One region of the Saccharopolyspora cebuensis genome, then DNA from elsewhere that is predicted to be linked to it. Evidence: riboswitches for the same ligand, from Rfam matches in the RefSeq annotation. Region 1 holds a riboswitch; the other holds the start of a gene.
The links. A riboswitch is a leader RNA that binds a small molecule or an ion and turns the genes downstream of it on or off. The one in region 1 is predicted to bind cobalamin.

Region 1 (10,702 bases):
ATCGGCATCGTCTCCACCGGCAACGGCTGCGCCCGCCCGGGCTACCCCGGGATCTACACCCGGGTCGCCACCTACCAGGCCGACATCGCCGCCCAGCTCGGCACCTGAGGACCTGCGCCTGGGACTCCGGTGAGAGGGACGTCACGGCCGCCCGGGGGCTGCGCCACCGCGCGGCGCGGGCATACAACGGGTGGCTGTGACGTCGATGTGGTTGCGCGCGGCCTTCCTGCTCACCGTCGCGGGTTGGGGTGCCAACCAGTTCTCCCCGCTGCTGGCCGCCTACCAGCGGGGGCTCGGCGTGTCCGGCACCGCCGTCACCGGGCTGTTCGCGCTGTACGTGGTGGGTCTGGTCCCGGGGCTGCTGCTCGGCGGACCGCTGGCCGACCGGCGCGGGCGCCGACCGGTGGTGCTGGGCGCGGTGCTGCTCAACGGGGTGGCCACGCTGGCGCTGATGGCCGGGGTGCTGGCCGTGCCCTGGCTGGCCGTCGGGCGGGTGCTCACCGGCCTCGGCACCGGGGCGGTGCTGGCCGCGGGCACCGCCTGGGTCCGCGAGCTGACGCTGCTCGCGGGCACGACCGACGACGGCGCGGGCGCCCGCCGGGCCGGAGTGCTGCTGTCGGCCGGGTTCAGCCTCAGCGGACTGGTCGCCGCGCTGCTCGCCCAGTGGGCACCGCGGCCGCTGGTCGTCGCCTACCTGCCGCACCTGGTGCTGTGCGTGGCCGGGCTGCTGCTCGCGCTGGCCTGCCCGGAGACCCGGCCGAGCCGACCGGCGGCGACGCGGGTGCGGCAGCGCGACCGGCGGTTCCGCGCGCTGGTGCTGCCGGTGGCGCTGTGGGTGTTCGTCGGCCCCTCGATCAGCTTCGGCGTGCTGCCGGGGCAGGTCGCCCCGGCGGAGTGGGAGACGCTGCACGCGGGACTGGCCGCGCTGCTCGCGCCCGGCACCGGCGCGCTGGTGCAGCCGCTGGCCCGCCGCCTCGCGGCCCGCGGCGAACGGGTCCCGGCGGTGGTGGGGCTGGGCCTGCTGGGCCTCGGGCTGGCGCTGGCCGCGCTGACCGCGGCGCGCGGGATGCCGCTGGCCGCCCTGGCCTGCTGCGCGCTGCTCGGCGCGGGCTACGGGTGCTGCTCGACCTACTGCCTGACCGTGGTCGGGCGGATCGCCGCGCCCGGCGGGCTGGCCCGGCTCACCTCGGTGTTCTGGGTGGTCGCCTACCTCGGCTTCGCCGCGCCGTACCTGTTCGCGCTGGCCGCCCCGGTCGCCGACGCCCCGGCGCTGCTGGCCGGGCTGGCGGTCCTGGCGCTGCTCACCGGCCTGCGGTCAGCTCGCCACCAGCCCGACCGAGATGGTCAGGAACGCCGCGACGCTGACCAGGTCCAGCGAGTGGGAGAACCGGGGGTGCCGGAGCCGGTGGGCGATGCGGGCGGCGGCCAGCACGATGGTCAGCTCCCAGAACGCGGCGAGCACCAGGAAGATCACGCCTAGCACCACGAGCTGCACCGCGGGCTGCGCGGCGGCGCCGACGAACTGCGGCAGGAACGCCAGGCTGAACAGCAGCATCTTCGGGTTGGTCAGGTTGCTCAGCAACCCGCGCAGGAACGGGTTGGACCGGTCGGGCACCGGCTCGGCCAGCCCCCCGGCGCCGGCGCGGCGGGCCAGCCAGAGCCCGCGCAGGATCGATCCGGCGAGGTAGACCAGGTACGCCGCGCCGACCCACTTCAGCACCGACAGCACCGCCGGGTACCGGGTGATCAGCGCGCCGAGGCCGCCGATCACCGCCGCGACCTGGAGCACGCTGGCGGTGTGGATGCCGACCAGGGCGAGCAGCCCGGCGCGGCGGCCCACGTTCAGCGAGGTGCGCAGCAGCAGGAAGGCATCGACTCCGGGGGTGAGGATCACGACCGCGCTCGCCAGCAGGAAGGCGGGCAGCGGGGTGGGGTCCAGGAGCACGTGCGGTTCCTCCTCGCGCTGATCTCGTGTCACCCGACCAGGCGTAGTTCGCCGCTCCGCCTGCGGGGACGCGGCGGAGTCGGTGGTGCCGGTTCGGGAGGATCGGCGAACGATCGCGCATCGGTGCGCAGATTTTGTCGCCGAGGGCCATCATATCGAAATATTTTCCCGAAACCGTGTGACTCCCCTCTCGTCATTCCCGGTATCGGTCCGGCTACGGTCCGTCCGGCGACAGGGTTCCGGCGGTGGAGGGACGGCGAGGTGGGCAGCAGCAGGAGCGGGCCGGTGCGGATCGCGCTGGCGGGCGCGATGACCGTGCTCGCGGGGGTCCAGCCCGCGCACGCGGACGAGCAGCCCCAGGGGCGCGTCCTCGGCGGCGGGCCCGACTCCACCGACCGGGCGCCGTGGGCGGTCGCGCTCACCGACGGGTCCGGGCGGCAGTTCTGCGGTGGCGCGCTGGTCGGCCCCGTCGAGGTGGTCACCGCCGCGCACTGCGTGGTCGACGGGACGGGCTCCCAGCGCGGGCCCGCCGACCTGCGGGTCGTCGCCGGGCGCACCGACCTCGGCACCGGCGCCGGTGTCGTCGGGCGCGTGGTGCGGACCTGGGTGCACCCGGAGTACGCGGGCTTCGAGCAGGGCGACGACCTCGCCGTGCTCACCCTGGACGCGCCGCTGCCGCAGCGGCCGATCCCGGTGGTCGCCCCCGGCGACCCCGCGCCGTACCGGCCCGGCACCACCGGCCGGGTCTACGGCTGGGGGCGCACCAGCGAGGTCGGTGCGTCCTCATCGACGTTGCGCTCGGTGACCGTGCCGGTCACCGACGACCAGACCTGCGCCGCGGCCTACTCCACCTACGACAGGACCGAGATGTTCTGCGCCGGGGTGCCCGAGGGCGGTCGCGACGCCTGCGCAGGCGACTCCGGCGGGCCGTTCGTGGTGGGCGGGCGGCTCGCCGGGGTCGTCTCCTTCGGCACCGGCTGCGGCCGCCCCGGCGTCCCCGGCGTCTACACCAGGCTCGGGGGTTACCCGGAGCTCGCCGACCAGCTCCAGCCGAGTGGTGTGGGCAACTCCCGGTCCGGGTGACCAGGGCCTCCGGCCCGATGCTGTGATATCCAGGTTCAGGTGACCCTCCAGCCGCTCGCGACCGCCGTCCACCGCGCCTACACCGCGGACCTGGACGCCGACGACTTCTACCGGATGCTGCGCCTGCGCGTCGACGTCTTCGTCGCCGAGCAGCAGTGCGCGTACCCGGAACTCGACGGCAGGGATCTGGAGGAGACCACCCGGCACTTCTGGATCGATTCCGCCGATGGTTTCGTGCTCGGCTACCTGCGCCTGCTGGAAGACCCCGACGGCGTCTACCGGATCGGCCGGGTGTGCACCGCCCAGAGCGCCCGCGGCCTCGGGCTGGGGCGCAAGCTGATGCGCGCCGCCGTCGCCGAGGTCCGGCGCAGCCCCGTCGTGCTCTCCGCGCAGACCTACGCCGTCGACTTCTACCGCTCCTTCGGCTTCGCCGAGGACGGGGAGGAGTACCTGGATGACGGCATCCCCCACGTCCCGATGCGCCGCGCCTGATCCCCCGCGCGCCTGATCCCCCACCCCGCAACGACGACGGCACCGCTGAGCTCCGAAAGGCGGCCGACGCCCCACCCACCTCACCCGAAAGGGAACTGAGTGAGGGGCACCCTTGCCCAAGTTACTTGGACAAGGGTGCCCCTCACCTAGTTCCCGAACGGGTGGGGTCCCTGACGTGGCGCTGGTCTCGGGTGTGTTGGTCCGGTGATCGGGGTCTGCGACGATGCCGGGTGATCCACGCGAGGGGTGCGGCAGGAAGCCGGTGCGAATCCGGCGCGGTCGGCGCCACTGTGACCGGGGAGCGGTCCGCCACCACGTGCCACCGGGCGATGCCTGGGAAGGCCGGCGGCCCGCGCCGATCCGGGAGCCAGGACACTGCGGCCCCTCCTTCCCGATACCCGGGGCGTCCGACACCCGAGGAAGGAACCCGGCATGACCGCTCCTCCGCGCGCCGCCGCGCGCTTCCCGTTCTCCGCCGTGGTCGGTCACGACGACCTCCGGCTCGCGCTGCTGCTCAACGCGATCCACCCGCGCATCGGCGGGGTGCTGGTGCGCGGTGAGAAGGGCACCGCCAAGTCGACCGCGGTGCGGGCGCTGGCGGGGCTGCTGCCCGCCCTCGACGTCGTCGAGGGCTGCCGGTTCGGGTGCGCCCCCGACGCGCTGGACGACCGGTGCCCGGACGGCCCGCACGACGCGGTGGTGGCCCAGCGCCGACCGGCCGGGCTGGTGGAGCTGCCGGTCGGGGCCACCGAGGACCGGCTGATCGGCTCGCTGGACCTGGAGCGCGCGCTGACCGAGGGCGTCCGCGCCTTCCAGCCCGGCCTGCTGGCCGCCGCGCACCGGGGCGTGCTCTACGTCGACGAGGTCAACCTGCTGCACGACCACCTGGTCGACCTGCTGCTGGACGCCGCGGCGATGGGTCGCGCGCACGTCGAGCGCGACGGGGTGTCGGTCTCGCACGCCGCGTCGTTCCTGCTGGTCGGCACGATGAACCCGGAGGAGGGCGAGCTGCGCCCGCAACTCCTGGACCGGTTCGGCCTGACCGTGCACGTCGCCGCCGCCCGCGAGGTCGCCACCCGGACCGAGGTGGTGCGCAGGCGGCTGGCCTTCGAGGACGACCCGGAGGGCTTCGCCGGGCAGTGGGCGGAGGCCGACGCGGAGCTGGCCCGGCGCATCGTCGAGGCCCGCGCCCGCCTGGACGCCGTGGTGCTGCCGGATTCCGAGCTGCGCCGCATCTCCGCGCTGTGCGCCGCGCTGGAGGTCGACGGGATGCGCGCCGACCTGGTGCTGGCCCGCACCGCCGTGGCGCACGCGGCGTGGCGCGGCGCGGACGCGGTGGCCGAGCAGGACGTCGAGACGGCGGCCCGGCTGGCGCTGCCGCACCGGCGCAGGCGCGACCCGTTCGACGAGCCGGGGATGGCGGAGGACCAGTTGCAGCAGGCCCTCTCCGAGGCGGCCGAGCACGCCGGGGACGGCGACGACGACCCGCCGCCGGACGGCCCGGGCGGCGGCGCTCCGGAGGACGGCGGACCCGACGACGGCGGTCCGGACGACGGCGGACCCGATGACGGTGGTCCCGATGATGGCGGTCCCGGGGCCGGTGCTCCCGGCAGCGGCGATGAGGGCGAGGGCGGCCGCAGCGGTGGCGCTGACGGCGACGAGGGTTCGGGCGGTGCCGACCGCCAACCCGCGGCACCGGAACCGGCCTTCCGGGCGCGGCTGCTGGAGGTGCCGGGACTCGGCGAAGGCGCCCCGGGACGGCGTTCGCGCAGCCGGTCCCGCACCGGTCGCGGGGTCCGGGCTTCCGCGGTGGAGGGCAACGGCGTGCACCTGACCGCCACGCTCGCCGCGGCGGCCCCGCACCAGCGGGCGCGCGGGCGCAGCGGACCCGGCCTCCTGCTGCACCGCGAGGACGTCCGCCGGGCGGTCCGGGAGGGCCGCGAGGGCAACCTCGTGCTGTTCGCGGTCGACGCCTCCGGGTCGATGGCGGCGCGGGAGCGGATGTCGGCGGTCAGCGGTGCGGTGCTGTCCCTGCTGCGGGACGCCTACCAGCGGCGGGACAAGGTCGGCGTGGTCGCGTTCCGGGGCGACGGGGCGGAGGTGGCGCTGCCGCCCACCTCGTCGGTGGACGTGGCCGCCACCCGGATGCGCGCGCTGCGCACCGGTGGCCGGACCCCGCTGGCCGACGGGCTGCTCACCGCGCGGTCGGTGCTGCGCACCGAGCGGACCCGCGATCCGCAGCGCCGCCCGCTGCTGGTGCTGCTCACCGACGGCAAGGCCACCGTCGCCGTCGACGCGGCGGCGGGTTCGGCCCGGGAACGCGCGCGCCGCGCGGTGGACGACGCGGTGCGCGCCGCCGGGCTCCTCGCCCGGATGGAGGTGGCCTCGGTGGTCGTCGACTGCGAGAGCGGTCCGGTCCGGCTCGGCTTGGCGGAACGGGTCGCGACGGCCCTCGACGCGCCCCGGTTGCGGTTGGAGGAGCTGTCCGCGGAGAACGTCGCCGGGGTGGTCCGGGCGGCGCGGCCGGACCGGCAGCGCGCCGCCTGATCTCGGTTCGGTCACGAGATTCGGCGTTTCGCGGCCGGGATCGCGTGGTGCGTTGGTACCGTTGCCGCTGTCCGCCTGACCCCCAGAGGTGGACTTCCCGAGTGCCCCCGCGCTCCCGGCAACCCCCAGGTCGGTGGAGCGCGGGGGCCTTGTGGTTCCCGGGGCCGGGTTCGGCGGTGCGCGGGGGAATTCCCGCAGGCGGCCGTTCGGGGCCATCCCGTTGGCCCGTTCGGGTCCAGTTCGCCGCGCGGGCCCCGGTGCGGCGGGCGTTGCGCGGGTGCGGGACACCGCGGCGAGATCAACAGGTGCTACTTTTCCTCGTGCCGGGGCGTGTCCAAACGAATCGGGGACGGTGCGAGATGGCCGAATCGGCCGGTGCCGTGGCGGGACTCGCCGCCGCGAACGAAGCCATGATGGGGATCATCAACGCCGCCAACGGCGGCCGGTTCCAGGTGACTCCCGAAGCGGGCGAGGAGCTCATCCGGATCTTCGAGGACATGGGCGAGGAAATGCGCGGCATGTGGCAGGACCTCGACCTGCTCAAGCAGAAGGTGCCGCTGGGTCCGAGCCCCGCCGGGCAGGAGATCGCGCACTTCGACCGGCTCGTCGCCGCGGGCGACGACGGCCGCTCGTACGAGGAGATGCTCCGGCAGTTGCGCAGCCGGGTGCCGGAGGTCGTCGAGGCGATCCGCAAGGGCATCGAGCTCTACCAGGAGGTCGACGACGGGAACTCCCGCCGCTTCGACGTGCAGGCTTGAGATCAGGAGTGTGAATCCGTTGCGTCGTCCGAAGCCGCGAGCGCTCGTCACCGGCGGCATCGCCGTGGCGCTGACCTGCACGGCCTGCGGCGGCCCGAGCGCATCGCCGCCGCCCGAGCAGCCGGCGACCACCGCCGCCGGGGAGACGTCCACGAGCGCCGGGCCGTTCGCGGAGGTCGACCCGTGCGGCCTGCTCGACCCGTCGGCGGGCGTGCAGGGCCCCGGGGAGCGCGAGGACAAGCTCGGCTCGCTGGTGTGCCGCTGGGAGGTCCCGGAAGGCGGGGTGGCCGTCAACCTGCACCCGGACCGCGCGGTCGAGCAGCTCGACCTGTCGCAGTACCAGGTCTCGGAGACCACCGTCGGCGGCCGCCCGGCGAAGCTGGCGCGCGGCGCCGAGGGCGACGGGACCTGCGAGGTGCTCCTCCCGGTCTCCGGCACCGCCTCGGCCGGGGTCGCCGCCATCACCGACGACATGAACAACGACACCGCGTGCGCGGTGGCGCAGCGGCTGGCGCCGGTGGTGGCCGAGAAGCTCCCGGCCGGCTGACATGAGTCCGTGGATTCATCCGCCTGGATCGATCTTCCTGGGATATCCTCCGCGTGCGGGGGCCCGGTTCGACGCCGCCCCGCGACCGGTCGCCGGTCGGCGCGGGACGTCCCGAGCAGCCGTCCTGACGCGGTGGTCCACGCGCTCGGCGCCGGGCGGGTTCCCGGCGGACAACGGTGTCCGATCCGCAGTCGCCGCGCACGGACACCTCGGAACGCAGGACGCACCGATGCCGGAAGCCGGGCTTCCGGAGGACTTGGGCAGGGGGCAGCATGACGTCGCCACCGGGTGGTGAGTCGGAGTACATCGCCGACCGCGAGCAGGCCATGTACGAGGAGCGGGTGCGGGAGATCCAGGAGGAGCACCCCGATTCACCGCTGCACCTGCTCTTCGGCGCCTTGGCTTCGCACGTGCAGGCCGACAAGAAGGCCGACGAGTACGGGCAGCGACGGGCCGAGGAACTGGCCGAGGAGCAGGAGCTGCGCGCCCGGCCCGGCCCGCTCGGCGGCACGAACTACCTGTCGTACGAGCACAAGGAGCTCGACCGCTTCGTCCGGGAGGACTTCAACCCCGGTGCGGTGCACGACATCGGCCGGGTCTACCACGACCACGGCGCGAAGCTGCGGGACTTCTCCGACCGGATCCGGCAGGCCGCGACCAAGACCGAGGAGAACTGGCAGGGCGAGGCGGGCGACGCGATGCGCGCGCACGTCACCAACGTCGCCGACCACATGGGCCACTCCGGCAAGGCCGCGCAGCTCACCGCGAACCAGGTCGGGATGCAGGCCGAGGCCGGGGAGCGGGCGCGCAACGCGATGCCCGAGGTCGTCGAGTTCGACCTCCAGCAGGAGATGAAGGGCCTGGCGGCCGAGCAGAACCCGGTCCTCATGATCGCCCGCGTCGGCCAGATGGTGCAGAAGCACGAGGAGTCCCGCGCCGCGCACCAGGAAGCGGCCCAGGTGCTCACCACGATGGAGAACGACTTCGGCACGGCGGCCGAGCAGACTCCGACGTTCCTCCCCGCGCCGAAGGACCCCGACCAGGCGCAGGAGCTCAGCCGGCTCAAGCCGACCACGACGCTCAGCGCGTTCCAGGAACCGGCCACCCCGATGCAGACCCGGTCGGCGCTGGCCGAGGGGACACCGGCCGCGGGCGGCCACGGTCCCGGCGCCGCCGTCCCGGGAGCGCTGCCCGGTTCGGTCCCGCCCGGCTCGGTCCCCCCGGGTTCGGCTCCCGGTTCGACCCCGCCCGCTTCGGTCACCCCCAGCTCGTACACCCCCGGCTCGGTGCAGCCGAGTTCCCCCGGAACGGCGCCCGGCCAGGGCGGAGGCGGCGGCACGCCGCAGTACCGGGTCCCGGACGTGCCCTCTTACACCACGGGGCCGAAGTCGACCACCTCGCAGTGGGACTCCCGTCACGGCGGTGGCACCGGCGGCGGTGACACCCGCTGGAACCCGCGGACGAACACCTGGGAGAAGCGCAACCCCTACAACGGCAACTGGGCCCCGATCCCCGGTGGCTACCGGCCCGGCGGGCGGGACGGTTCCGGACCGTCCGGCGGTCGCGGTCCCGGCGGCTTCGGGCCGAACGGTCCCAACGTGCCCGGTGTGCCCAACCCCGGTACGCCCGGTGGTGGCGCCGGACGCGGCTTCGGCGGCGCGGGTGGCCTGGGCGCGGCTGGCGGTGCGGGCGGTCTCGGCGCCGCCGGTGGTGCGGGCGGCGCGGGCACGTCGGCCCAGCCCGGTCCGGGTGGCCGCGCCGGTGTCGGCGGAGTCCCCGGTACGCCCGGTGGTGCGGCGGTGACCGGGGGCGCGGTGGCCGGTGGCCGGGGCGGCGCCGGGATGGCCGGGGCCGCGGGCGGTGCCCCGACCGGCCGGGGCCAGGGCGGCGACGACGACCTCGACCACCAGAACAAGTACCTGCAGGAGAACGACGACGCGTGGCGGGACCTCGGGCTGCCGCCGGTGGCGCCGCCGGTCTTCGAGTAGCGCTGTTCCCGCGGTGCGGGCGGCGGCACCTCAGGCGCCGCCCGCACCGGCACGGACGTCCTGAGGTAGACCGGCGGCTCGCACGCGCCGTCGGCGGAGCGGTTCCGCCGGCGGCGCCGGTGGTGATGGGGTTCTCGATGCTCGATTCGTTCACGCTCCCGCTCGCGGCGGCGGACCTGCTCGGCGAGGAGCTGCGGCTGGACCTGCGGCGGTTCCCGTTCGAGGTGCCGCACTTCGCGGCGACCTTCGACGAGCGGCGGGCGCTGCGCGAGCGCATGTGGGCCGACCTGGAGCAGCGCAACCTCGCGTACCGGGGCCAGGTCGAGGCGGAGGTCGAGCAGGCGCTGTCGCTGCTGGACCGCGCTGCGGTGTCGATCGCGGTGGCGGTGTACGAGACCGGTGCCGACGACGTGTTCCGGGCCCGGGTGGCGGCCGCCGGCCGCACCGGCGTGCTCGCCGTGCAGGACCCGCGCGGCTTGCAGGTGCGGTTCCTCGACGTGCGCGGGCTGGCCCGGCAGTGCGCCGAACTGGCCCCGGACGAGCCCGCCGGTCGGCTGGAGGCGGCGTCGGTGCTGGTGCCCGCCGAGCCCGAGGCGCCGCAGAAGGAGAGCGAGGAGCGGGGGCCGCGCTGGCTCGACTACGGCCCGACCACCTCGACGGGCGGCCGGGACGCGGAGCGGGCCGCGGCGATCATGGCGCTGCCGGTGCGGCGCCTCGGCTACTTCCTGGTCAGCGGTCCCTCGGGCCAGGCCCCGGCCATCGGGTTCCGCGACACCGAGCAGGGTCGCTACTCGATGACCACCCGGCAGAACCAGGACGGCCAGCGGTGGAACACCTTCGCCGGGGCGGACCGGGCGACGCTCCAGCGCCACCTGGACGAACACCTCGCCAGGTTCCGCTGACCCGCTCCCGCAGCCGACGCGCGCCCGTGGGAACGGGTGAGGGTGGTCGTGAGCCAGGGGTCGGCGGTGACATCACCCACGCTTGACTTCCGGCGGGGCCGCGCGGACCGGCTGAAACCCCGGTTCCGGTGTTCGTCGAGCGCAGGGGCCCGCCGCGGGTGCCGTTAGGGTCGGTCCATGCCTCAGGGACAGCCGACCGCGGTACCGGCCGACGGTCTGACCACGCGACAGCGCCGCAACCGCCCGCTGGTCGTGGTGCACACCGGTGAGATGAAGGGCAAGTCCACCGCCGCGTTCGGGCTGGCGCTGCGCGGCTGGAACCAGGGCTGGCCGATCGGCGTCTTCCAGTTCGTCAAGTCCGCGAAGTGGCGGGTCGGCGAGGAGAGCGCGTTCCGCGCGCTCGGCAGGCTCCACGAGGAGACCGGCGAGGGCGGCCCCGT
Region 2 (10,702 bases), on a different contig from region 1:
GCCGAGAGCACGCTGACCGTGGAGCACGACGGCGAGGCGCTGTCGGTGCCCGGCGGCTGGGTCAGCCTCACCGTGACCGACGAGGGCCTGCGCATCGAGGTCGGCGGCACCGGGGAGGAGCCCCGGACCCTGACCACCCGGCAGGCCCGCGTGGAGGCGTTCGGGGCCCGGCACCTGCTGGTGCGCGACGAGCTCCCGATCGCCGACTTCGAGGACCGCTCGCTGACCCTGACCGCCGAGGCGGGCGGGCTGGTCGTCCGCCCGGTCTGAGCGGGGGTCGGCCATCCCCCGGACGGTCGATCCGCGCACCCGGGAGCCTTCGGCGTCATGTGCCCGCACCCGCCGCGTCCCATGATGGGACGACGTTCGACGGATGCGGGGGATGCTGGTGAAGACCGCGAAGAAGTGGCACGTGACCTGTCGCGACGTGGCGGGCCGCAGGCGGGACATGTCCGTGTTCGTCGAGCGGGGCGAGGTGGTGGTGGTCTCCCCGCCGGGGGATGCCGCGGTGCTCTCCCCGCTGGAGGTCGGCCGGTTGCGGGCCGCGCTGCGGGACGCCGTCGTGCTCGCCGCGGACGAGGACGGCTGAGCGCTCGGGCCTTCCCGCCCGGAACGCGAACGGGCATCATCTACTCCCGGGTAACTCGTACCGAGAGGGTGGATGCGTGAACGTGGTGCTGCGCCGGTCCGCCGGCCTCCTGGAACGGCTGCTCGCCCCGCTGAACACGATCGGCGTGCTGGTCCGGCAGGGCGTCGTGCGCCCCATGCGGCCGGACAAGCTGCTGCGCATCGCACTGGCCTGGCGGCGCTGGGGCATCACCCCGCCGCTGGGCTTCGCGGTCGGCGCCATCCGGCACCCGGACCGCCCGGCGATCATCGACGAGCGCGGGGCGCTCAGCTACGCCGAGGTCTCCCAGCGCACCACCAGGCTGGCCCACTCGCTGCGCGCCCGGCTCGCCCCCGGCACCCGCCTCGGGGTGCTCTGCCGCAACCACCACGGGCCGATCGAGGCGATGGTCGCGGCCGGCAAGCTCGGCGTCGACGTCGTGCTGCTCAACACCGGGCTGCCCACCGAGCAGGTCGCCGAGGTGGTGCGCGCCCAGCAGGTCGGCGTGCTGCTGGTGGACGGCGAGTTCACCCACCACCTCGACGCGCTGCCCGAGGACCTCGACGTGGTGCTGGCCTGGACCGACGGCACCACCCGCCACTCCACGGTCGAGCACCTGGTGGCCACCGGCTCGACCCGGGTGCTGCCGCGGCCCGGCAGGCGCTCCCGGCTGGTCGTGCTCACCTCCGGCACCACCGGCACCCCGAAGGGCGCGCGGCGGCCCGAACCGCCGGGCCTGGCCCCCGTCGCGACCATCCTGTCCCGGGTCCCGCTGCGCGCGGGCGAGCGGATGTTGGTCGGCGCACCGCTGTTCCACACCTGGGGCCTCGCCGCCTTCCAGCTCGCCTCGGTGCTGGGCGCGACGATGGTGCTGCGCCGCAAGTTCGACCCGGAGCAGGCGCTGGGCGCGATGCACCGGCACCGCTGCACGTCGATGTTCGCCGTGCCGGTGATGCTCCAGCGCATCCTCGACCTGCCCGAGCGCGGCTACGACCACGGCGCGCTGCGGATCGTGGCCAGCAGCGGTTCGGCGCTGCCCGCCGACCTCGCCGAGCGGTTCCGGGAGCGGTTCGGACCGGTGCTGCACAACCTCTACGGCTCCACCGAGGTCTCCTGGGTGAGCATCGCCACGCCGGAGGACCTGCGCGCCGCCCCCGGCACCGCGGGACGTCCGCCGCGCGGGACCACCGTGCGCCTCCTCGACGAGGACGGCCGACCGGTGCGCCGCGGCCGGACCGGCCGGATCTTCGCGGGCAACGACATGCTCTTCGAGGGCTACACCCACGGCGGGAGCAAGGAGTTCCGGGACGGCCTGATGGCCACCGGGGACCTCGGGCGGTTCGACGCGGCCGGACGGCTGCAGGTGGTCGGCCGGGAGGACGACATGATCGTCTCCGGCGGGGAGAACGTCTACCCCAAGGAGACCGAGGACGCGGTGGCCGCGCTGCCCGAGGTGGCCGAGGCCGCCGCGATCGGGGTGGACGACGCCGAGTTCGGGCAGCGGCTGGCGGCGTTCGTGGTGCTGCGCGAGGGCGCCGAGCTGGACGCCGAGGGGCTGCGCGACCGGTTGCGCGACCGGCTGTCGGCGTTCGCGCTGCCGCGCGAGGTGGTGTTCCTCGACTCCTTGCCGCGCAACGCCACCGGCAAGGTGGTGCCCGGCGACCTGCTCGCCCGCCGCGACGCCGGCTGAGGAGCGGTCGCGCGACACCGCCCGCCGCCGCGTTAGGCTCGGACAGGTGAACGACCGTCTGGTGTGGATCGACTGCGAGATGACGGGGCTCGACCTGGGCAAGGACGCCTTGATCGAGATCGCGGCCCTGGTCACCGACTCCGAACTGAACGTGCTCGGCGACGGCGTGGACATCGTGATCCACGCCGACGACGACGCCTTGGCCGGGATGCCCGAGGTGGTGCGCGAGATGCACGCCAAATCCGGGCTCACCGAGGAGGTGCGCCGCTCCACCACCACCCTCGCCGAAGCCGAGCGGCAGGTGCTGGACCACATCCGCAAGTACGTGCCGGAAGGCCGGTCGGCGCCGCTGGCGGGCAACTCCATCGCCACCGACCGGGGTTTCATCGCCCGGGACATGCCCGCCCTCGACGCGCACCTGCACTACCGGATGGTCGACGTCTCGTCGATCAAGGAGCTGTGCCGCCGCTGGTACCCGCGGATCTACTTCGCGCAGCCGGAGAAGGGGCTGGCGCACCGGGCGCTCGCCGACATCCGGGAGTCGATCCGGGAGCTGGCCTACTACCGGCGGACCGCGTTCGTCGAGCCGCCCGGGCCGTCCAGCGAGCGGGCCCAGGAGATCGCCGCGGAACTGCTCGACGGCGAAGGGGTCGGCGGCATCGAGAAGGCCCGCCAGGAACAGGCCGGGGACGAGCGCTGAGCTCGCACGATCGCCGAAACCGGGGCCGGTGCGGGAGCCCGCGGCGCGACGCGCTAGGATGGTTCCACCGGCACGGCTGAGGCGGTCAGCACGAACGAGGTGGCTGTCCCGCTGATCCGGCGGACGTGGTGGGTGTAGCTCAGTCGGTAGAGCACTGGGTTGTGGTCCCAGGAGTCGCGGGTTCGAATCCCGTCACTCACCCCACGCGGAAGGCCCCGCTCCAGCAGGAGCGGGGCCTTCGTCGTTCCGCGAACGGCCGGCACCGGGAGGGCCGGACCCCGGAGGGTCCGGCCGACCGCATCACTTGTTGCCCGCGACCCATTCCTGCCACGGGACCTGCCAGTCGCCGAAGCCGTCCCAGGACTTCAGATCGGGCCCGCCGGAGTTGGTGATCTCCACGACGTCGCCCTTCTTGAGCAGGTCGAACACCCACTTGGCATCCTCGGTCGTCATGTTGATGCACCCGTGGCTGACGTTGCGCCGCCCCAGATCGGCCGCCGCCCACGGAGCCGCGTGCAGGAACTCGCCGCCGTTGGAGATCCGCACGGCGTACTCGACCTCGGTCTTGTACCCGCCCTGGTCCAGCGGGAGCCCGTAGGTCGTGGAGTCCATCAGGTACTTCGGGTGCTTCTCGGTCACCACGTGGGCGCCGTTGTTGGACGGGAACTCCGGGGAGCCGAGCGCGACCGGGATGGTCCGCAGCAGCTCGCCGTTGCGGGTCACCCGCATCTGCTTGCTGGCGCCGTCGGCGTGCAGCACCACCTCGTCGCCGATGGTGATGGTGGCCTCGCGGTCCTCCTGGCCCCAGACGCCGTTGCCGAGGTCCTTGCCGTAGACGTTGATGTCCAGCTCGATCTTGGTGCCGGGCTCCCAGTACTCCTTCGGCCGCCAGTGCACCTCGCGGTCGTCGTACCAGTAGAAGGCGCCCTCGACGGCCGGCTCGGTCTTGATCTCGATGGCCTGCTCGGCGCGCTCCTTGTCCGGCGCGGGCGCGTCGGCGCTGAAGTAGAAGGCGAGCGGCTGGCCCACGCCGACGGTCTGGCCGTCGAGCGGGTTCATCGACACGTACGTCTGGTTCTTCGGGCTCACCGTCGTGAACGTGGACTGGTGGGTGACCGGCTCACCGCTCTGGCCCTGCGCCGTCACCGACAGCGTGTAGGTCTTGCCGTAGCCCAGCGGCTCCCCCACCGCCCAGCTGGTGCGGTCCGGTGCGACGGCGCCCTTGACCTGCTCGCCGGACTCGTTGGTCATGGTCGCCTCGGTGATCGTGCCGTCGGTGACCGACGCGGTGATCTCGCCGGTCGGCGAGACGTCCTGGGCGCCGTTGTCCGGCGTGGTCCGCACGGTGGGCACCGCGGGCTCCCCGGCGGGCTCCGCCGCGGGGCCGGAACCGCCGCACCCCGCGAGTAAGACCGCCACCACTCCGAGGACCAGCAGCGACAACAACCGCGACACCCCTGCGGACCTCCCGACAGGATTACGCAACACCTTCATGGGCGACAGTCCGTTCGATTCGATACGCCAAAAACCGCTCGGGAACAGTGTGCAGCAATACCCCGACCGAGCGTGCAGGCACCGGTCGTTGCACAGAGTGATCCCCGCAGCGGATCTACACTCTTCGTAGACGCAACGCCCCCGGGTGAGGTTGCGTTCCCGGCGCCCTCGATCGATCGAGGACCCCCCTGCGAGAGGCCCTCCGGAACCGTGCTATTGTTTTTCACGTCGCCAGGGAGACCGGGAAGCACCCGCCGGAAGCGGAAATGCGGAACGGAATCCCAGATCGACGTGCCAGCGCCAATAGCTCAACTGGCAGAGCAGCTGACTCTTAATCAGCGGGTTCGGGGTTCGAGTCCCTGTTGGCGCACAGCAGCCCCAGGCCACGCGGCCTGGGGCTTTTTCGTTCCCGAATGCGCCGACCACAACGTTGCTCCGGCCCGCGATGGCGCAGCGACTGCCGGGTGGCCCGGCAACGGCCGCGGGCGGGCGGGGTGGTCGTCACCACTGGTACGGGAGGAACTTGCCGTTCAGGGTGAGCACCACCCGGTCGCCCTGCGGATCGGACTCCCGACGCACGTCGAGGCGGAAGTTGATGGCGCTCATGATGCCGTCGCCGAACTCCTCGTGGATGAGCTCCTTGATCGTCGGCCCGTAGACCTCCAGCACCTCGTGCAACCGGTAGACGGTGGGGTCGGTGGGCACCTGGTGCCCCAGCGCGCCCCGGTACGGCTGCTCCCGCAGCGACGCCTCCACCTCCGGCTCCAGGTCCAGCAGCGACGCCGCCGCGCGCGCCTCCTGCTCGCCCATCGGGTGCTGGCCGAGCAGCGCCGCCGTGGTCCAGGCCACCGGCCTGCCCACGGTGTCGGCGAGCTGCCGCCAGGTGATGCCCAGTTCCGCCTTGGCGTCGCGGACCGCTGCCGCCGCCTGCTGCTTGGTCAGCATGGTCACGTCCTCCCCGTTCTCGGGCCCCCGGATCAGCCCCCGTCGACGACGAGCCGCAGATCCCCGAGCCCGCGGCCGATCTCCAGGCGGTGCTCCGCGCCGGGGCGCCCCGACACCGCGACCCGCACCTGCGCCCGGTCACCGGCTGCGGCTTCGGCCACCGCGAAGCCGACGAGCGAGGCGGGCAGGTCGTCCGGCCGGGCGTAGACCTGGACCACCTCGCGCCCGGCGCGGTCCCCGGTGTTGCGCAGCACCACCCGGACCGCGTCGCCGTCGTCGTCGGCGGTCTCGTACTCCCACGTCGTGTAGCCGAGGCCGTGCCCGAAGTGGAAGGCGGGCTCGGCCCCGTACGCCGCGTAGGCGCGGTGGCCGAGCAGCGATCCCTCGGTGTAGTGCAGCTCGCCGTCCACCGGCAGCACCCCGGGCAGCGGAACCGGCACGTCGGCCAGCTCCGCCGGGAACGTCGTCGGCAACCGCCCGCCGGGCTCGGCCGCGCCGCGCAGCACGTCGCCCAGCGCGTGCCCGTACTCCTGCCCGCCGAACCACGTCCACAGCAGCGCGGGCACCTCGTCGGCCCACGGCATCAGCACCGGCGCCCCCGCGTTGACCACCACGGCGGTGCGCGGGTTGGCCTCGACCACCCGGCGGACCAGCTCGTCCTGGGTGCCGGGCAGGCTCAGCGAGACCCGGTCCCGCCCCTCGGTCTCCACCTCGTCGTGGGTGCCGACCACGACCACCGCCAGGTCGGCCTCCCGCGCCACCGCGCGCACGGCGGCGAGCTCGCCGGCCTCGTCCCGCTCCTGGTCCCGGTGCCCGAGCCCGAGCACGACCAGCCCGCGGGGCTCGGCCGGGGTGAACTCGACCTCCAGCGCCACCGCCCCACCGGTGACGTCGGCGTCGACGAGCACCACGTCGACGCGCTGCTCGGGCGGCTCCAGCAGCTCGCCCACCGGATCGTCGACGGGCCCGGCGACGTTGTCGGCGTCGAGCACCTCGCGTCCCGCCACCGACAGCCGCACCCGGCCGGCGCCGTGCACGCCGAACCGGTGCTCGCCCTCCGCGGCGGCCAGCTCGCCGCGCACCCGCAGCCGTTCGGTGCCCGCGGGCAGGTCGCCCGCCCAGAGCAGCCGGTCGGTGCCGCGCAGCTCGCTGCGCAGCACCTCGCCGTCGGCGTCGAGGTGCTCCACCCGCAGGCCCGTCCCCTCGCCCCGGGGATCGCGCACCGCCGCGCGCGGGATCGGGTCGAGCAGCCGCCGGTGGTGCACCCCGCGCTGGTAGAACACCTCGGCGGCGGGGAACGCGGCGCGCACCCCGTCCAGCGGGGTGACCACGTGCGGCGGGCTGACGCGCGAGAAACCACCGCCCTGCACCACGGGCAGCAGCGCGTTCTCCCCGATCACCGCGATCCGGGACACCTCGCCCGGCACCGGCAGCAGCGGCGCGCCGTCCACCGGTTCGTTGCGCAGCAGCACGAAACCCCGGGTCGCCAGGTCGCGGAGGGCGGGCCGGGCGGATTCCGGCGGTGGACCGGGTTCCGGGCGCTCCGGACCGAGCGCCCCGGTGCGGGCGGCCAGCCGCAGCAGCCGCAGCACCTTGTCGTCGAGCACGGATTCCGGCACCCGGTTGCCCTCCACCGCGGCGCCCAGCTCCCGCCACGGCCCACCCGGCCCGGGCATGGCCAGGTCCAGCCCGCCCAGCGCCGCGGCCTCCACCGAGCGGGTGGCGAACCAGTCCGACACCACCGCGCCGTCCCAGTCCCACTCGCCCTTGAGCACGTCGTTGAGCAGCCAGGAGTTCTCGGTCATGGACCGGCCGAGGACCGAGTTGCAGGCGGCCATCAGCGCCCACGGCCCGGCTTCGGCGATGATCCGCTCGAACGGGGCGAGGTAGACGTCCCGCAGCGTCCGCTCGTCCACCCGCACGTCGTAGGACAGCCGTTCGGTCTCGCTGTCGTTGGCCGCGAAGTGCTTCGGCGTGGCGGCCACGTCGCGGGACTGGACGCCCGCGACGACCTCGGCGCCCATCGCGGCGACCAGCAGCGGGTCCTCGGAGAAGTTCTCGAAGTGCCTGCCCGAGAACGGGGTGCGGTGCAGGTTGACGGTCGGTGCGAGCACCACGTGCACGCCGCGCCTGCGGGCCTCGTCGCCGAGCAGCCCGCCCGCGGTGCGCGCCGCCGCCCGGTCCCAGGTGGCGGCCAGCGCCGAGGCCACCGGCAGCAGCAGCGAGGCATCGCGCTCGTCGAAGGTGGGGCCGCGCACGCCGTGCGGACCGTCGGAGAGCACCAAGGGACGCAGCCCGATCTCCGGGAGCGGGTGCAGCGTCCACAGGTCCGCCCCGGTCAGCAACCGGACCTTGTCCGCGACGCTGAGCTGGGCGAGCAGCCTGCGCAATTCGGCCTCGTCGACGGCCCCCATGCCGGGATCCCCCTCTCCCCGTGGTCCGCCCCGCCAGTCTCGGCGACCGGTCCGGGCGTGTCGACCGGAAGCCCGACACACCGGTATGTGGCCATCCGAAAGAGGAGCTGACCCAAGATGTAGTGTGTGGCCGCTGGTGGTCCACCGGAGCGATCCGGTGGCGAAGAGGGAACCCGGTGCGAGTCCGGGACTGCCCCGCAGCGGTGAACGGGAACGACCGTCGTATCCGGCACTGGGCTCGTCGAGCCTGGGAAGCCACGACCAGTAGGCCGCCCGTGAGTCCGAAGACCTGCCACCGGTGGCACGCCGCGCGCGTGCCTGTCCGGGACCTCGAGGGCGGGTCCACGCGGACGACCGCCCCGCGGTCTCCCCGTGCGCCGTCGTGGTCCACCGAGCTCGCGAGGGAGAGAGCCCAAGTGACCGCAACACTCGCCACCCCGACCTGGACCCGGGTGTCCACCGTGGTCCAGCAGGCGTGCGACGGCCTGACCGGGGTATCGGCCGACGCCGTGCTGGCCGAGGTCCAGCGCACCATCTACGACGGCATCAGCGGTGACGAACTCGCGCTGGCGCAGATCATGGCCGCGCGCACCCTGGTCGAAGTCGAACCGAACTACTTCGCGGTCACCGCCCGGCTGCTGCTGGACAAGCTGCGCCGCGAGGTGCTGAGCCTGTTGGCCGGACAGCCGCGGGAAGCCGACCAGGTCGAAATGCGCGACCAGTACCCGGGCTACTTCGCCGACTACGTGCGCTTCGGCGTCGACGCCGGTCAGCTCGCCCCGGAACTGGCCTCGTTCGACCTGGACCGGCTCGGCCGCGCCCTGCTGCCCGACCGCGACCTCGCCTTCGGGTTCCTCGGCCTGCAGACCCTCTACGACCGCTACTTCCTGCACGTCGGCGGCACCCGCTACGAGCTGCCGCAGGCGTTCTTCATGCGGGTCGCGATGGGCCTGGCGCTGCGCGAGGACGACCGCGAGGCGCGCGCGATCGAGTTCTACGAGCTGCTGTCCTCGATGGACTTCATGTGCTCGACGCCGACCCTGTTCAACGCCGGGACCACCCGCCCGCAGCTCTCGTCGTGCTTCCTGACCACGGTGGACGACGACCTCGCCGCGATCTTCCACTCGATCAGCAACAACGCCCTGCTGTCGAAGTACGCGGGCGGGCTCGGCAACGACTGGACGCCGGTGCGCGGCATCGGCGCGCACATCCGCGGCACCAACGGCAACTCGCAGGGCGTGGTGCCGTTCCTCAAGATCGCCAACGACACCGCGGTCGCGGTCAACCAGGGCGGCAAGCGCAAGGGCGCGGTCTGCGCCTACCTGGAGACCTGGCACATCGACGTCGAGGAATTCCTCGACCTGCGCAAGAACACCGGCGACGACCGCAGGCGCACCCACGACATGAACACCGCGAACTGGGTGCCCGACGAGTTCCTGCGCCGCGTCGAGGCCGACGAGCAGTGGACGTTGTTCTCCCCCGACGAGACGCCCGACCTGCACGACCTCTACGGCACCGCGTTCGCCGAGCGCTACCGGGCCTACGAGCAGGCGGCCGACCGGGGCGAGATCGCCGTGTTCCGCCGGGTCCGCGCGGTGGACCTGTGGCGCCGGATGCTCACCATGTTGTTCGAGACCGGGCACCCGTGGATCACCTTCAAGGACCCGTGCAACCTCCGGTCGCCGCAGCAGCACGCCGGCGTGGTCCACTCCTCCAACCTGTGCACCGAGATCACCCTCAACACCAGCGCCGACGAGGTCGCGGTGTGCAACCTGGGGTCGGTGAACCTGGCCCAGCACGTCGGTCCCGACGGCATCGACGCGGCGCGGCTGCGGCGCACCGTGCGCACCGCGGTGCGGATGCTCGACAACGTGATCGACATCAACTTCTACACGATCCCGGAGGCCCGCCGGTCGAACCTGCGGCACCGGCCGGTCGGCCTCGGCCTGATGGGGCACGCCGACGCGCTGTTCGCCCAGCGCATCCCGATGGCCTCGGCCGAGGCGGTGGAGTTCGCCGACCGCAGCATGGAGCTGGTCAGCTACCACGCCATCGCCGCCTCCAGCGAGCTCGCCGCCGAACGCGGGCGCTACGAGTCCTACGACGGGTCGCTGTGGAGCCGGGGCGTGCTGCCGATCGACTCGCTGGAGCTGCTGGCCGAGGCGCGCGGCGGCGACGTCGACCTGGACCGGTCGTCCACCCTGGACTGGGACGCGCTGCGCGAGCAGGTGCTGCGGGACGGGATGCGCAACTCCAACGTGATGGCGATCGCGCCCACCGCGACGATCTCCAACATCTGCGGCGTCGGGCAGTCCGTCGAACCGCTGTACCGCAACCTCTACGTCAAGTCGAACATGTCCGGCGACTTCACCGTCATCAACCCGCAGCTCGTGTCCGACCTGAAGGCGGCGGGGCTCTGGGACGAGGCGATGGTCGCCGACCTGAAGTACCACGACGGCAGCCTCGCCCCGGTCCAGCGGATCCCGGACCGGCTCAAGCAGCTCTACGCCACCGCGTTCGAGGTGGCCCCGCAGTGGCTGGTCGACGCCGCCGCGCGCAGGCAGAAGTGGATCGACCAGGCCCAGTCGCTGAACCTCTACGTGGCCGCGCCCAGCGGTCGCACCCTCGACGAGCTGTACCGGCGGGCGTGGCGCAGCGGCCTGAAGACCACCTACTACCTGCGCTCCACCAGCGCCACGCACGTGGAGAAGAGCACCCTGCGCGGCACCGACGGCAAGCTCAACGCGGTCCCGGCCGCCGTGCCCGCCGACGTCGCGGCGGCGTGCTCGGTCACCGATCCCGACTGCGAAGCCTGCCAGTGAGCACCCGAACCCAGGAGCACCGCACCATGA

Region 2: linked by a shared signal. The riboswitch ahead of ABD976_RS17395 (ribonucleoside-diphosphate reductase subunit alpha) and the one ahead of ABD976_RS00830 (VWA domain-containing protein) in region 1 are both predicted to bind cobalamin.

The regions. Positions count from the first base shown of each region.
Region 1 is NZ_BAABII010000001.1:179,432-190,133, reverse strand. Features, by position in the region: gene ABD976_RS00855 (S1 family peptidase) at 1-108, shown strand, start outside; partial or broken gene ABD976_RS00850 (MFS transporter) at 206-1,210, shown strand; gene ABD976_RS00845 (LysE family translocator) at 1,316-1,978, opposite strand; gene ABD976_RS00840 (S1 family peptidase) at 2,207-3,028, shown strand; gene ABD976_RS00835 (GNAT family N-acetyltransferase) at 3,068-3,520, shown strand; cobalamin riboswitch at 3,773-3,898, shown strand; gene ABD976_RS00830 (VWA domain-containing protein) at 3,953-6,067, shown strand; gene ABD976_RS00825 (hypothetical protein) at 6,427-6,825, shown strand; gene ABD976_RS00820 (DUF3558 family protein) at 6,845-7,372, shown strand; gene ABD976_RS00815 (hypothetical protein) at 7,645-9,360, shown strand; gene ABD976_RS00810 (ESX secretion-associated protein EspG) at 9,498-10,262, shown strand; gene cobO (cob(I)yrinic acid a,c-diamide adenosyltransferase) at 10,440-10,702, shown strand, end outside.
Region 2 is NZ_BAABII010000012.1:1,228-11,929, reverse strand. Features, by position in the region: gene ABD976_RS17440 (hypothetical protein) at 1-270, shown strand, start outside; gene ABD976_RS17435 (hypothetical protein) at 383-589, shown strand; gene ABD976_RS17430 (AMP-binding protein) at 666-2,297, shown strand; gene orn (oligoribonuclease) at 2,344-2,997, shown strand; tRNA gene ABD976_RS17420 (tRNA-His) at 3,126-3,201, shown strand; gene ABD976_RS17415 (L,D-transpeptidase) at 3,298-4,452, opposite strand; tRNA gene ABD976_RS17410 (tRNA-Lys) at 4,789-4,861, shown strand; gene cynS (cyanase) at 4,993-5,436, opposite strand; gene ABD976_RS17400 (glycoside hydrolase family 3 protein) at 5,469-7,850, opposite strand; cobalamin riboswitch at 7,971-8,161, shown strand; gene ABD976_RS17395 (ribonucleoside-diphosphate reductase subunit alpha) at 8,267-10,672, shown strand; gene ABD976_RS17390 (ribonucleotide-diphosphate reductase subunit beta) at 10,699-10,702, shown strand, end outside.